DNA from 2 places in the Exiguobacterium sp. E4787 genome. Region 1 is predicted to be linked to the other one. Evidence: predicted binding sites of a transcription regulator. Region 1 holds the regulator's gene; the other holds the start of a gene.
The links. Region 1 encodes NrdR, which represses ribonucleotide reductase genes. Its sites were predicted from a motif close to AACACNATATATNGTGTT; they were not measured.
Positions count from the first base shown of each region.

Region 1 (7,913 bases):
AAGAGATCGAGTTCTTTCCCGAGCTTGCGGTGATCGCGCTCTTTCGCTTCCTCTAGCAGACGCAAGTGTTCCGCGAGTTGCTCTTTCGTCGCGAATGCCGTTCCATAAATCCGTTGGAGCATTTTGTTATCCGAGTCGCCGCGCCAGTATGCGCCAGCCACACTCATCAACTTGAACACTTTCAATTTCGATGTCGACGGGACGTGCGGTCCGCGGCACAAGTCGAAGAATTCGCCTTGATGGTAAATCGTAAGCGTCTCGCTCGCCGGGATATCTTCAATCAATTCGATTTTGAGCGGGTCTCCGAGCTGTTTATAGCGCTCGAGCGCTTCGTCGCGCGAGACGACTTCGCGAGTGATGTCCAAGTTCTCATCGACGATTCGTTTCATCATCTTCTCGATTTCTGGAAGGTCTTCCTCGTTGATGCGGCGGTCCATCTCGATATCATAATAGAACCCGTTCTCGATTGTTGGTCCGATGCCGAGGTAGATGCTACCTTCTTCGCCGTACAACCGTTTGATGGCTTGGGCCATCAAGTGGGCTGACGAGTGGCGCATCAAATCGATGCCGTCTTCTGAGTCAGGCATGACGAGCTCGATTTTGCCGTCCTGTTCAATCGGACGACGGTAATCGATCATCTCACCGTCGATTTTTGCCGCGATTGCTTTTTTACGAAGCCCTGGACTGATTGAACCTGCTACTTCTTCTGCTGTGATTCCGGCCTCAAACTCTTTGACGGCCCCATCTGGAAATGTCAATTGAATCATGTGTCAACTTCCCCTCTCTACATTTAAAAATAAATAAAAAAAGCCCATCCCTATGAAAGGGACGAGCTTTGATTCTCGTGGTACCACCCTCGTTCCCAAGCAATCCGCTTGGCTCGAACACACGATAACGAGTGTGAATCGCCGCACGATTGACCCGTACGGTGCTCGGAGGGAGTAAGGCGATCGGCGTGTTTAGGAAGCTCTCACCAGCCTTCCCTCGCTTTGAAACCCGTTACGACGTCTCATGTCCTCTTCAATGCATCGGTTATATGCTTATTAGTATAGTCAACTCGTTCCAGAAATACAATCCCTTTACCGCCGTCGATTCTCACCTTTTAACTCAATTTGCGTCGTCGTCGTCGAGATGCGCTGCATAAGCCGCTGCGCCTTCATTTTGTTCTGTGGCGAACCGTCGATTGAGAAGTGGGTCTCGAGCTCTTCTCCGCTAAAGTTCGAGCTGTAAAGCGTCGGCAAGCGATGCATCATGCGATACTGTAAAATGATCCCGAACAGTTCATCCCGTACCCACGGACTGATTGCCTCGGCCCCGATGTCATCAATCAATAGCACCGGCACGTGTTGGAATGACGTCAAAAACGAATCGAACGAGTCGGTCCGGATTTTCCGTTTTGCTTCCGAGACGAATCCCGGGGCGTGGACAAGGATCGTCTCGATGTCCGCCACTTTCAGCTCATTAGCAATCGCCGCGAGCAAGTACGTCTTCCCGACGCCGAAGCTACCGTGAAGGTATAAACCGTTCACTTTTTGGCGGGTCTTCATGCCTGAGACGAACCGCATCGATTCACGGAGTGCGATTTTACGGGCGTCATCGGACCAGTCGAATGATTCAAAGCTCGCCTCTCGCACTTCCTCCGGCAAGAATAGACTCTTGAACTTCCGGTCCATCTCTTTTTGGCGCCGTGCTTGACGATGCTTCACCGTCTCTTCATAACGGATTGCGATTTGACCGAGGTCGACATAGAGCACCGGCTGATGGCCCGGGATGACGGCTTGCTCCTCGACGAGCTTCTTACCGTCCATCTGTTCCGCATATTCACTGAGCTTCGTAAAGCCGACTTCGACCGCCGTCTCGTCTAACTCCGGATGCGCCTTTAAAAAAGCGACGACTTCTGGATGTTCGAGGGTGCGCCGGCGAATCGATTCGTACGCTTCCCGCACTTCTTTCCGGTTCATCATTTGGGCGAGCGTTTGATTGATGCGTTCCATGTCCCTCATCCTTTCTCTTTCAATTCATTCAACAGCTTAACGAGTTCCGCGTCGTCTGGGACCGATGCCTCGAGCTCTTGTTTTCGTTTTTGATCGTACGTCCGTTGCTCTTTCGCCTCGTCTTCGAGCCATTTCGGCATCTCGGTCTTGTCTTTGCGTCTCGAGCCGACGGTCGTCCGCTGTTGCACATTTTCCCGTTTCTGCTGTTTCTTCTCGATGAGCGCATCTTGTGTCGCTTCTTGTTCCAACGCGTCTTTGGCGTTTAAATAGCCCGCCGTCTTCCAACTCGTCGCGATCCGCATGACATAGTTCTCACTGAGCCGCGTCTGCTTCTTCACTTCGATACAGTAATAGAACAATGCATTGATGACACTTGGTGCGAGCCCGAGCGTATCGACGAGATCGATAATGAGTTGCTCATCACTCTTCGACAGTTGTGGCGTCTTCCGTAACGTCGACACGTATTGATGCGGATGCGCTTCTTCCATGACCGTCACGTCATGCAAATCACCGATTTCTGCTTTTACCGTCTCGTCCAACTTCACTTTCCGATGTCGCGTTTGTTTCTTCTTCAACTGCAACACCATTTGGCGGCAGCCGTCGCGTTTCTCTTGCTCGCTGAGTGGTAGATACGCCTCGTGGACGAAATACTCCTTCAACATCTCGGCCATCGTCTCTTCATCGATTTGTGAGACGTAGGCAAGCTTCGTGATCGTCTCATCGAGCTTCTTCGTGAAAAAGCCGACGGGGAAGTTCGTCAGTTTTTTGACGATTTCCATATCGAACGTATAGTTGATCTCGATTTTGGCGCGGTCGGGTTTCTCGTAGTTCTTTTGGGTGAACGCCATGTGATTGACACCTTTGACGTCGAACACTTCATTAAAGTCTTTCGTCACCTCGATAATCCCGGCCGGCAATGGATCGATCGTGAATCGTCCTTGCAACTGTTTGAAGCGAACTTCCCCGACTTTATAGAAAAGAAAACTCGACAACAGTCCGTCGTTCAAGAACGTATGGGGTGCGAGCGGGACACGCAATTGATATACGTACTGAGTCAAACGCTCGTCTTTCGTCTTATACGTCCGGACGAGACCAATCGCCTCGAGCCGAAACAGACAGTCCGTCAGCTCGTTAATCGAGTAATCTAGCATTTCACAGAGCGCGCTGTGCGACATATAATTCGATTTCATCTTCCCGGGCTTGAGCTCGCTCCAAAGCGTCTGATACATCGCAAGTGCCTTCACACCGATGACCGGCTGATATAAGTGGTACAACGACTGATACGACTCGCGATCGATGAGCCCAGTGCTCATAATCAACAGTTCGTCAGTCCCGTACAAGATTCGTTCTTTTTCCATGATAGGTCTCCCCTGAAAAAGGCGACCAGCAGGCCGCCCCTCTAGTTGGTCGATTTTTCTTGCTTCATTAAATCTTCAAGTTCTTTAAAGAACACAGAGATATCTTTGAACTGGCGATAGACGGACGCGAAGCGGACGTAGGCAACTTCATCGACACGTGCCAATTCATTCATCACGAGCTCACCGACTTGCTCACTCGGAATCTCGGACTGACCGAGCGCGCGTAACTGTTGTTCGACTTTCGTGACCACGCCTTCGAGTTGCTCTAGCGTGACCGGTCGTTTTTCGCACGCCCGAATAATCCCGCGAAGTACTTTCTCCCGGCTGAACTCTTCCCGATTCCCGTCTTTTTTAACGATGATGAGCGGGGTCTGTTCGACCGTTTCAAACGTGGTGAAGCGATAGCCGCACTCCTCGCATTCGCGACGGCGACGAATCGAATAGAAATCTTGTACTGGTCGGGAGTCGAGCACTCTCGTTCCATTATGATCGCATTTAGGACAACGCATGCTCAGCCCTCCTTATCGTTCAACAGATTGATTCCCGATGGCGCGGAGCGGGAACTTCACTTGTAGCGCCTCATAGTATGCGGTGACGATTTGACCAAGGTCCGGTCCGAGCATCTGGTCACGGTTCAACGTGAAGTCGACAGCCGTGCGTCCGCCATCCACTTGAATGACTGTCGCCAGTGCATCCCAGCCGTCACCGTAAAACGCCACTTCGCCCCGGTCTGCATCGACCCGGCGAACCGTTTGTCCTTGTGCTTCAATCCGTTCGCGGAGCCATGTGAGCACGGCGGTCGGCGATGCTGCTACGTAACGTGTGCGTAGCGCCTCATTTTTATGCAAATCGTCCGTCTGGACATGTGTTTGAAACTTATCCAATAATCCCATTATCCACCTCGACACCTTATTTATATAGGTTAAGCATATCAAAATTAAGCGGTTAACAAAACAATTAAAAGGGCTGACCGAAATTCGGCCAGCCTCAAAAGGTCAATCTGATTATTTGCTGATTGCAACTTGTGCTTCCGGAACACGAATCGGCCCCATTCCGCGATCAAGTTTAACGTCCTCACGAACTTTTGCTTCCAAGCCTTCCGCGATGTACTGCGAAGCTGTGGCCGGATCAATTCGGTCCCCACATGTGAACACATCGACTGATGCGTAGCCATGCTCTGGGAAACTGTGAATCGTTAAGTGTGATTCTGAGATGATAACGACTCCACTTACACCGTGTGGCGCAAATTTGTGGAAAGCGACTTCGCGGACTTCAGCGCCCGAACGAAGTGCTGCATCGACGAACAAGCGCTCGATGTAGTCAATATCGTTCAATTTGTCGGGATTGCACTCCCAAAGTTCTGTAATAATGTGACGTCCCATAGTATCCATATTAGTGGATCCCCCTTTACATCAATGGTCTCAAAGTAGTTGATGATCACTCACTTTGTGCCTGAATCGCCCACAACCACGGGGGCAAGTTAGTCCAAAGAGGTCCTAACCCTTTAAGTTGCGTTTGTCAGACCAATTGAAGTTCACGAGTTAGAGTGTATCGCGTTTGGGACGTCGATACAAGACATTTGTTTCAATTCCTTAAAAATATTTTTGTGTAAATATATTTCTTCAGACGTGGGTTTCTTGTTGCCCGATTTGCAAGTAGCTCGCGACCATATCCAACAGGTCGACGACACGGCACGAATAACCCCATTCGTTATCGTACCAGGCGAGGACTTTGACGTGATTGCCCCCGAGCACCATCGTCGAATCGGCATCGATAATCGACGAACGCTCATCCCCGTTGAAGTCGATTGAGACGAGTGGTTCGTTCGAGACACCAAGGATGCCCGTCATCTCTCCGTGAGCGGCACGCTCGAACGCCTCATTCACTTCATCGACCGTCACGTCCCGTCGTAACTCGACGACGAGGTCGACGAGTGAGACGTTCGGTGTCGGGACGCGAAGCGCCATCCCGTTCAATTCCCCTTGCAGTTCAGGCAAGACGAGTCCGATGGCTTTGGCAGCCCCGGTCGAAGTCGGTATAATGGAACTACCACAAGCACGGGCGCGCCGTAAGTCTTTATGTGGATTATCGATATTATTTTGATCATTCGTATAGGCGTGCACGGTCGTGATGAGCCCCGTCTCGATGCCGAATGTCGAGTCCAATACTTTCACGACCGGGCCGAGACAGTTCGTCGTGCACGAAGCGTTCGAGATGATGTGATCGTGCTCCGGTAAATAATCACGATCGTTCACCCCCATGACAATCGTCCGCAGCTCACCTTTCCCTGGCGCCGTCAAAATGACTTTTTTCGCACCGGCCGTCAAATGTTTTGCTGCCCCGACGTCTGAATTGAATTTCCCCGTCGCCTCGATGACGATTTCGACGCCGAGCTCGTTCCACGGCAACCGCTCCGGATCACGCTCGGAGACGAGCATGATGCGTTTCCCATCGACTTCAAGCGCATCCCCATGCGCCCTCACCGTGAGTGTGAACGGTCCGTGGACCGTGTCGTGCTTAATCAGATGGGCGAGCGTCTCCGCCGGATAGCTCGCATTGATGGCGACCACGTCGTGACGCCCTTCAAGCATCAATTTCCGGAACACCATTCTTCCGATTCGACCAAATCCATTGATTGCAACTTTCGTCCCCATGTAAAGTCCCCCTTTTTTCTGCGTTACGACACCATTATAACGGAAAAATGGAAGCGTTTTCACTATGAATCGTCACATTTCTTTCGCTTTTTTACAGTTTCAGATTTGAAAAAGAGGGAAATTTGGTGTAGAGCTTGGAAAGGAGCTAGGACAGCATGTTCGATTGGACCGATTTAGACAAATTTATCATCTCGTTTTTCATCATTTTGCCGATTGTGACGATTATCCATCAATTCGGCCACTTCTTCTTCGCGAAACTATTTGGGGGTTCGCTCGATATGGAGATTGGGACCGGTAAAAAATTATTCAAAGTCGGACGCCTGCAGTTCAACCGCGTCTATTTCTATGACGCGTGGTGTCAATTCAGCGACTTGAAGTATAGCAACCGCTTGACCCGCAGTCTCGTCTACGCGGGCGGTTCGATTTTTAACTTATCGAGCATCTTGCTCGTGAACGCCTTCATCTTGATGCGAGAGATTGAACCGACGCTCTATACGTATCAATTCGCGTATTTCTCGTTTTATTACGTCTTCTTCTCGCTCTATCCGATTTATTATTCGAACGGTCACCCAAGTGACGGCCGAGCCATCTTCGATACGTGGAAGAAAGGCCGACCGGACTCAGACCCGTTGAACTGAACAAAAAAAGAAGGCGCTCAGCCGCCTTCTTTTTTCATGTCTTCGAATTGTTCGACGAGGTGGGCCACTTGGGCCGACAAATCGCCTAAAGCACCGTTATTGTTGATTAAAAAATCAGCTTGTTGCTTCTTCTCTTCAATCGGCATTTGGGCATGGATGCGCGCGAACGCTTCCGCTTTCGTCAAGCCGTTCCGCTCCATGAGACGCATCAACTGAATCTCTTCGCGGCAATAGACGACGACCGTATAGTCGACGAGGTCGCGCATCGTCCCTTCGAACAAGAGCGGGATGTCGAAGATGACGACGGTCTGCCCAGCCGCCTCGTAGCCACGCATCTCTTCGAGCATCTCCTCACGAATCGCCGGATGCATGAGTTGATTCAGCAACTGGCGTTTGGCGTCATCATGAAAAATCTCACGCCCGAGCGCTTGACGGTTCAACGTGTCACCGGAGAAACATTGTGGGAACGCCTCACGAACGGCCGCGAACGCCTTACCTCCCGGCTCGATGACGATTCGCGCCATCTTGTCGGCATCGATAATCGGGATGCCTTGCTTTCGAAACAGGCGGGATACGGTCGACTTCCCTGTCGCAATTCCACCTGTCAAACCAATCTTCAACATCGTGTCCACCTCTTACTGTTGGCAGTGCGGACAGTAGTGCGTGCCCCGTCCGCCCAATTTCATCTTTTCAATCGGTCGACCGCAACGTTTACACGGCTCACCGGTCTGACCATACACGTAGAGCGTCTCTTGATACGTCCCGCTCGCACCGTCGGGATTCGTATAACTTCGAATCGTGCTCCCGCCGCGCTCAATCGCTTCCGTCAACACCGCCACAGCCTCTTGGTGCACTAAACGTACCTCGTCTAGCGAGAGCGAGGCGGCCGGCCGGGTCGGATGGACACCGGCCCGGAACAACGTCTCATCGACATAAATATTACCGAGGCCGACGAAAATCGACTGGTCGAGGAGTGCGGTCTTGATGGCCCGGACGTTCATCCGCTTCAATCGGGTGTGGAGCGTCTCCGCCGTCACTTCCGGATCGAACGGTTCAAGCGCGAGCAACGACAACGGCGGTGTCACATACAAGTCGTCATTCGTCTTCAGTTCCATCGTGCCGAACTTTCTGACGTCGTTGTAATGGAGCGTCGTCCCGTCCGTGAACGTGAAGACGACGTGCGTATGTTTGACCGGATTGACCATTTCGTCATGCGGAAAGAATTTCCCTTCCATGCGGAGATGCGAAACGAGATATCCGTTCGTCAAT
Region 1 covers NZ_JACSLY010000001.1:308,401-316,313, forward strand. Annotated here, with positions in the region: gene thrS (threonine--tRNA ligase) at 1-767, opposite strand, end outside; gene dnaI (primosomal protein DnaI) at 1,080-1,994, opposite strand; gene KNP80_RS01640 (DnaD domain protein) at 2,000-3,352, opposite strand; gene nrdR (transcriptional regulator NrdR) at 3,394-3,861, opposite strand; gene KNP80_RS01650 (hypothetical protein) at 3,874-4,245, opposite strand; gene speD (adenosylmethionine decarboxylase) at 4,357-4,743, opposite strand; gene KNP80_RS01660 (glyceraldehyde-3-phosphate dehydrogenase) at 4,975-6,006, opposite strand; gene KNP80_RS01665 (site-2 protease family protein) at 6,162-6,644, shown strand; gene coaE (dephospho-CoA kinase) at 6,662-7,267, opposite strand; gene mutM (DNA-formamidopyrimidine glycosylase) at 7,280-7,913, opposite strand, start outside.

Region 2 (7,913 bases), on a different contig from region 1:
CTCATCCTCGGTGCCGAGGAGAAGAGCTGTACGCTTGAATATGACTTGTTCGTCACGTTACGTGAAGAAGTCAAACAAGAGACGAAACCGCTCCAACAACTGGCCCGCTCATTAAGTGAACTAGATGTCCTGCTCGCGCTCGCCATTGTCGCCGAAAAACGGGACTATGTCCGGCCGACAACGTCAAACAATGTCCAAATCGATCGTGGGCGCCATCCGGTCATCGAAACGGTATTGCCTCGTGGTGAATACGTGGCCAACGACTTGACGCTCGATGACACGCGGCGCATGCTGTTGATCACCGGACCGAACATGTCCGGTAAATCGACGTATATGCGCCAGTTCGCACTGATTGCCATCCTGCATCAAATCGGTTCGTTCGTGCCGGCCGAAGCGGCCGAACTTCCATTGTTCGATCGCATTTTTACCCGCATCGGGGCAGCCGATGATTTGGTGAGCGGTCAGTCGACGTTCATGGTCGAGATGACGGAGACACGGCAGGCGGTGACGGAAGCAACAGCAGATAGTCTCATCCTCCTCGATGAGATTGGACGAGGAACCTCGACGTATGACGGCATGGCGCTCGCGCAGGCCATCGTCGAATATATCGCGGCCACCATCGGCGCGAAGACGTTGTTCTCGACCCATTATCACGAGTTGACCGTGCTCGAGGACACGATTCCTGCCCTTGAGAACGTGCACGTCCGTGCCATCGAACGGGACGGGCGCGTCGTCTTCCTGCATGAAGTTCACCCGGGACGGGCCGACAAGTCGTACGGGATTCATGTCGCCGAACTCGCTGATTTGCCGCCTGATTTGATTGAACGGGCGCGAACGATTTTGTCTGAGCTCGAGACGGAACCGAAACCGGCCCGCACAGTCGTGGAACATCCGGTGCCAGCCGAACCTGTGGCCCAACTGTCACTATTTGAGGCGGAAGACGATATCAAACGACAACTGCTCGGCCTCGATTTACTGGCGATGAACCCGATTGAGGCGATGCAGGCGCTCTATGCGCTCCAACAATCTGCGAAGAAGGGGTGAGTCGATGGGAATCATTCAAGAGTTACCGGAGCAACTGGCCAACCGAATCGCGGCCGGCGAGGTCGTCGAACGCCCGGCCTCGGTCGTGAAAGAACTCGTCGAGAATGCGATTGATGCCGGTGCCACGAAAATCGAAGTCGACTTGGAGGAGGCGGGGATACGTCTCATTAAAGTTCGGGATAACGGGCACGGGTTTTATGAAGAGGATGCTCCGCGCGCCTTTTTGCGTCATGCGACGAGCAAAATTCGGGACGAGCACGACTTGTTCCGGATTCGCACGCTCGGCTTCCGTGGAGAGGCCTTAGCGTCCATCGCCTCGGTCAGTCATGTGACGCTGAAGTCACGCCGGACCGAAGAGGACGGATTTGAGATGACGCTCCAAGGGGGTGTCGTTACGGCGCAAACACCGGCCGCAGCCAACGTCGGAACAGAGATAGCGGTCAGTCAATTGTTCTACAATACACCGGCCCGCCTTAAATACTTGAAGACGTCGGCGACCGAACTCGCGAGCATCACCGATACGTTGAACCGGATCGCCTTATCCCACCCGGAAGTTCGCCTCACGGCGTTCCATGAAGACAAGGAACTCCTGCGGACGAGTGGCAACGGCGACATCAAGCAAGTCATGCTCGCCATTTACGGACGTCAAGTCGCGGCGCAAATCGTCACCGCGTCAAGCAAGACGAACGACTATAGCTTGAGCGCCCATCTCGTCCGTCCGGAAGTGACCCGGTCGAACAAGCAGTATGTGACGCTCATCTTGAACGGACGGAGCATCAAAAACTTTGCGCTGACCCAAAGTGTGCTCGAGGGCTACCACACGCTACTCCCGATTGGTCGTTATCCGATCGCCGTCCTCGAAGTGAAGATGGACCCGATGTTGATTGACGTTAACGTCCATCCGACAAAACGGGAAGTCCGACTCTCGAAAGAGAAAGAGCTGTGCCAGTTGATTCGCGAGACGGTCCAACTGACGCTCCGGGAACAGCGTTTAATCCCATCGGTCAAACCGAAAGAGCGACCGGTTAATCGGACCGAACAAGAACGACTTGATTTCACGGTCGAACGGACACCTGTCATGGATGAACCGCCGACGTGGAACTATCCGATTCCCCGTGAACCTGTCACGTCACCAAGCCGATGGTCGCCGACCCCGCTCGTCAATGAAGCGCCTGCACCGACCGACCCGATTATCGAATCGGACAAAATTGAGACGAAAGGAGAGCGGTTGCCGCCGCTCGACGTCATCGGCCAATTGCATGCGAGCTATATCGTCTGCGGTTCCGAAGACGGCATGTATGTCATCGACCAACACGCCGCTCAGGAACGGATCAAATACGAATTGTTTTATGAGCAACTCGGGAATCCGGACAAGGAATATCAATTGTTGCTGCTCCCGCTCACGCTCGAGTTCACGCAAGAAGAGACGCTCGCGATTGAAGAAGTCGCTCCGCTCTTGAAAGAAGCGGGTCTCGAATTGGAGCCGTTCGGTGGCAACACGTTCCTCGTCCGGGAGATTCCGACGTGGTACCCGCAACACGATTTAGAAGGAACGGTCCGCGATTTGATTGAGATGGCGATTCGGGACCGCTCTGTCAATCTCGCCAAATATCGGGAAGACGCGTCAATCTTGATGGCGTGCAAGCGGTCGATTAAAGCGAACCATCCATTGAACTACGAAATGATGCGGCAATTGCTGAATGACCTCAATCAGACGACGTCCCCGTATACATGTCCGCACGGGCGACCGATCTTGGTGAAATGGAGCACGTACGAACTTGAGAAGTTGTTCAAACGGGTTATGTGACACGCTTGTAATCTTTTTTTAACCGGCTGTAACGTTTATGTCCGGGTGCCTATGGGAACAATATACACATGTCACTCAACGCATCGAGGTTGAGAGGTGGCTTTTTCACTGCCTCACCCTCAAGATGTAGACATGATCGATAAACCAGTAGGGGGAAAAGATTATGGCAGACACGCTTAAAGTAACGAAACGAGAATTACGACCACGTTCGGTCCGCGCAAACTTGCGTAAAGAAGGTAAAGTACTAGGTGTCGTATACGGCTATAAAGTCGAGAGCACACCAGTTGCATTCGAGGAGATGGCACTTCGCAAGATTCTCCGCGAACACGGTGACAACGCGTTAATCGAGTTGAACATCGACGGCAAGAAAGTGAACACGCTCGTTCACGGGACAGAAGTTGACCCGTTCACGAACGAATACAAGCACGTTGAGTTCATGGCTGTAAAGATGGACGAAGCGACGGAAGTCGAAGCGGACGTCACACTCGTCGGCGACGCTAAAGGTGTCAAAGAAGGCGGCTTCTTGGCGCAAACGCTCTATAAAGTAACGGTATCGGCGACACCGGCCAACATTCCTGAACGCATCGAACTCGATGTGTCTGAACTCGGTATCGGTGATTCGGTCACGGTAGCTGACATTCCAGAGAATAAAGACTATGAAATCGTCTCGGATGGTGAGCTTCAAATCGCATCTGTGAACGAGCCGGTCTCGCTTGAGGAGCTTGAAGCAGACACAGAGACAACGACAGAAGGTGAAACCGAAGCGACTGAAGAGTCAGCTGACGAAACTTCTGAAGCGTCTGAAGAGAAGTCTGAAGGCAAAGAATAATCATGATCGAACGACCCTTTGCGAAGGGTCGTTTTTTTCGTCACAAATCCGACATATGTAAACGATTACGATGTGAAAAATGTGTCAACATGGTCCAAGGTCGATTGCAATTTATTGGATTCGGGCTTATATTGTTAATGATTTCACATGTTCGTTCTTATTATATGGGTTCATTCAAACAGAAAGAAGGGTTTGTGACATGGCATCAATGGAAATCCATGCACTCGAATCATTACGGAAAAAAGCTCAGGCATCTTCGCAAATGATTCATTATCGGCCAATGGAATACTTTTTACGGGCAATGCTCGCGGGGATCTTTATCGGATTCGCTTCAATCTTCACACTTAAAGTCGTCAACGGGATGTACTTGATCGATTCGCCGTTCACGACACTCATCGGCGGGTTCTCATTCGGGATCGCCCTTGTCATGATCATCTACGGCGGAGCCGAACTGTTCACGGGGAACACAATGTACTTCACGACGTCGACGTTACGCGGCTATACGACGCTCAGCGACACGATGCTCGTCTGGTTACTTTGTTTCGTCGGGAACGCGCTCGGTGGCGTCTTGTTCGCCTTGTTGCTCGCCCCGACCGGCGTCATCCAAGAACTCGGGATGGATAACTGGTTGTTCGCGGTCGTCGAGAGCAAGATGCATCATACGACGGTCGAGATTTTCTTCCGTGCCATCTTCTGTAACTGGATGGTCTGTCTCGCGATTTTCTTACCAAAACAGATGAAAAATGAGTTCGCTCAAATCTTCTCGATGATTTTCCTCGTCGCCGTCTTCTTCGCGTCAGGATTTGATCACGTCATCGCCAACTTCGTCTTATTTGCGCTCACGCTCGTCGTCCCACACCCTGAGGCGATTAGCTTTGCCGGCGCCATCCACAACTTGATTCCGGCCACGTTCGGTAACATCATCGGCGGCGCCTTGTTCATGGGTGCGATCTATACGTGGTTGAACGCGAAAGGCTTGCGCGAAGCTCAAGAGTCAGAGGAAAAAGAAGAAGTTGAATTAAAAATCGTGAAACCAGCTAAAGAATTATAAGTTGGGTCACTTGAAAGAACGGTCGAGTCCATATGCGGGCTTGGCTGTTTTTGCGTTTATATCACAACCAACGCTCACAATTTAGACTCCACATCTCCATGCTCAAACATGACATAATCTATATATGGAATTGAATCGAGTTCATAACTCGATTCATATCAATATATAGTGAGGTGATGCGGAGTGAACATGCTCCAGCTTTATGAAGATGTCTGTGTTCTCCCAGATCAAGATCTCGTACAAGAGAACGCCAACGTCGACGGGAAATCACCACTTGGCAAACTGGCACGATTATCCTCGGAAGTATCGAAACAGCTGTCGACAACGTATTTGTTGTCAGAGAGGACACGTCAGGCCGTCGCAGACAACTTTTTGTACATCCACGACGCCGACTATTACGTGACGGGATCGACGACGTGTTGTCAAATCCCGCTCGGCGAGTTGTTGACGAACGGATTTCATACCGGTCACGGGACGATTCGACCACCCCAGGACATCCGTTCGGCGATGGCACTCGCTTCGATCATTCTTCAAGCGAACCAGAATATGCAACACGGGGGTCAAGCGTTCCCGATGTTCGATGTCGATTTAGCGCCATACGTCGAAAAGACGTATGAACGTCAACTGGAGCGTCTCAAGAAGCTTCCGGTCGAATGGTCGACCGAGCAACTTCTCGAAGTCGCTGAGACCGAGACAATCACAGCGACCTATCAAGCGTGTGAAGCGTTCATCCATAATGCCAATTCGATGCATTCGCGAGGAGGCGGCCAAGTGCCATTCGTCTCCATCAACTACGGGACCGACACGAGCCGTTGGGGCCGGATTTTCATCCGCGAGTTGTTGCATGCGACCGAACGAGGGCTCGGTAACGGGGAGACGCCGATTTTCCCGATTCAAATCTTTAAAGTAAAAGAGGGTGTCAACTTTCATGAAACCGACCCGAACGTCGACTTGTTCCGACTCGCCTGTCGCGTGACGGGCAAGCGTCTATTCCCGAACTTCTCCTTCGTCGATGCCCCGTTCAACTTGCAATATTATGATGGGAGCCATGACTCAGAAGTCGCTTATATGGGGTGTCGGACACGAGTGATGGGGAATCGTCACGGCGCCGAGACATCGATTGGACGAGGTAATTTATCGTTCTCGACCTTGAACTTGGTCAAGATGGCGCTCGTCGCTCCGGACATCCATACATTTTATGAGACGCTCGACACCTACGTCGACGTCGCCATCGATCAATTGCTCGAACGGTACGACTATCAAGCGAAGCGTCATGCCGACGAATTCCGCTTCCTTTACGCTCAACACGTCTGGAGGGGCAGCGAGAGACTCCAACCGGAAGAAGAGCTACGGGATGTACTGAAGCAAGGGACGTTGTCCGTCGGTTTCATCGGTCTCGCCGAAGCGCTACGCGTGCTCACAGGCGGCACGCATGCCGATTCACGGGAAGCGGAACGTCTCGGACTCGATATCGTCACTCATTTACGTGATCGGATGAGACAGGCGGCAGAGCAGCACGATTTAAATTTTTCGCTCTTGGCCACGCCGGCCGAAGGATTGTCTGGGAAGTTCGTATTGAAGGACCAGCAGGCGTTCGGGATGATCGAGGGTGTCACCGACCGCGCCTTTTATACGAACTCGTTTCATGTGCCGGTATACAAGTCAGTGTCGATTCGTGACAAGATTCGGTTGGAGGCACCGTACCATGCGCTCTGTGACGCGGGTCATATCACTTATGTCGAAGTCGACGGGTCGCTCGCCCATAACCCGGAAGCGGTCGAAGCGATCGTCCGGCTCATGCGAACCGAAAACGTCGGCTACGGATCGATTAATCATCCCGTCGACCGGTGCGGTAACTGCGGCCTCGAGGGAACGATCGATGCCGCGTGCCCGACGTGTGGCGAGGAAGAGCAGATTGAACGGATTCGTCGCATCACCGGCTATCTGGTCGGCACGATGGACCGATGGAATTCGGCGAAACGAGATGAAGAACGAGCGAGGGTGAAGCATCATGCGCGTCCTATCCGTACTTGACGAATCGGTTGTCGACGGTCCAGGCATTCGCACGGTCATCTTTACGGCGGGATGCCCTCATCGCTGTCTTGGATGTCACAATCCGGAATCATGGAACCCGCGAGGTGGGGAAGACGTACCAGTCGAGGACCTGCTCACCCGAATCGAACAATCCGGTTGGGACGGTGTCACCGTCTCGGGCGGAGAGCCGTTCCTGCAACCGGAAGCACTAGCCCGGCTCGTCGACGGGTGCAAGGCACTTCAGAAAAATGTGTGGGTGTATACAGGCTATACGTTCGAACAGTTACAAGGTATGGACGATGAGTACGTCACGAGCGTGCTCGATCGTGCCGATGTACTTGTCGACGGTCGTTTCGAACAGCCGCTCATGGACCGGTCGCTCCGATTTCGGGGGTCGAGCAATCAGCGAATTATTTTCTTGAACAAAGCGTAATCGGGACCGTCGCGTCCCGATTTTTTGTATACTAGCAAAAAAGGGGGAATTTTGATGAAATGGTGTAGTTTTCAAGTTGAAGGAGAGCAAAGGGTCGGTGTCGTGGCAGGGGAGTTTGTTTATGACGTCAGTGACCAATTACATACGACTTCGTTGTTAGAGGTCATCGCGCGGGAGTTTAAACCGGATGTCGATTTGGACGTCGCACCTCGGATCCCATTGACCGACGTCACGCTCGTCGCGCCATACCGACCACTCAAAAACGTAATCTGTATCGGCAAGAACTATGAAGAACACGTGAAAGAGATGGATACGGCGGGAGCCGGCAAACTCGTCATCTTCACGAAAGCTCCGACTTCGGTCGTTGGACCAGGGGCTGTCGTCGAACGTCATCCCGAACTGACCGACCAACTCGATTACGAAGGCGAGCTCGCCGTCATTATCGGAAAATCAGGGCGGGACATCGACGACGTCGACGCCCATATTTTCGGCTATACGATTTTGAACGATATCACGGCCCGGGACGTTCAAAAACAGCACGTCCAATTTTTCCGCGGTAAATCGTTCGACACGTTTTGTCCGCTCGGACCGTATATCGTCACACCGGATGAGCTCTCGTTTCCACTTGTGATTCAAACGGTCGTGAACGGTGAGACACGCCAAAACGGGTCGACAGCGGACATGATTCGTCCAATTGAAGAGTTGATTCGGACGT
Region 2 covers NZ_JACSLY010000002.1:54,184-62,096, reverse strand. Annotated here, with positions in the region: gene mutS (DNA mismatch repair protein MutS) at 1-1,044, shown strand, start outside; gene mutL (DNA mismatch repair endonuclease MutL) at 1,049-2,851, shown strand; gene KNP80_RS02765 (50S ribosomal protein L25/general stress protein Ctc) at 3,015-3,680, shown strand; gene KNP80_RS02760 (formate/nitrite transporter family protein) at 3,889-4,731, shown strand; gene KNP80_RS02755 (anaerobic ribonucleoside triphosphate reductase) at 4,921-6,765, shown strand; gene nrdG (anaerobic ribonucleoside-triphosphate reductase activating protein) at 6,743-7,198, shown strand; gene KNP80_RS02745 (fumarylacetoacetate hydrolase family protein) at 7,253-7,913, shown strand, end outside.
Region 2: the regulator NrdR is predicted to act here: its motif matches at 4,887-4,904, upstream of KNP80_RS02755 (anaerobic ribonucleoside triphosphate reductase).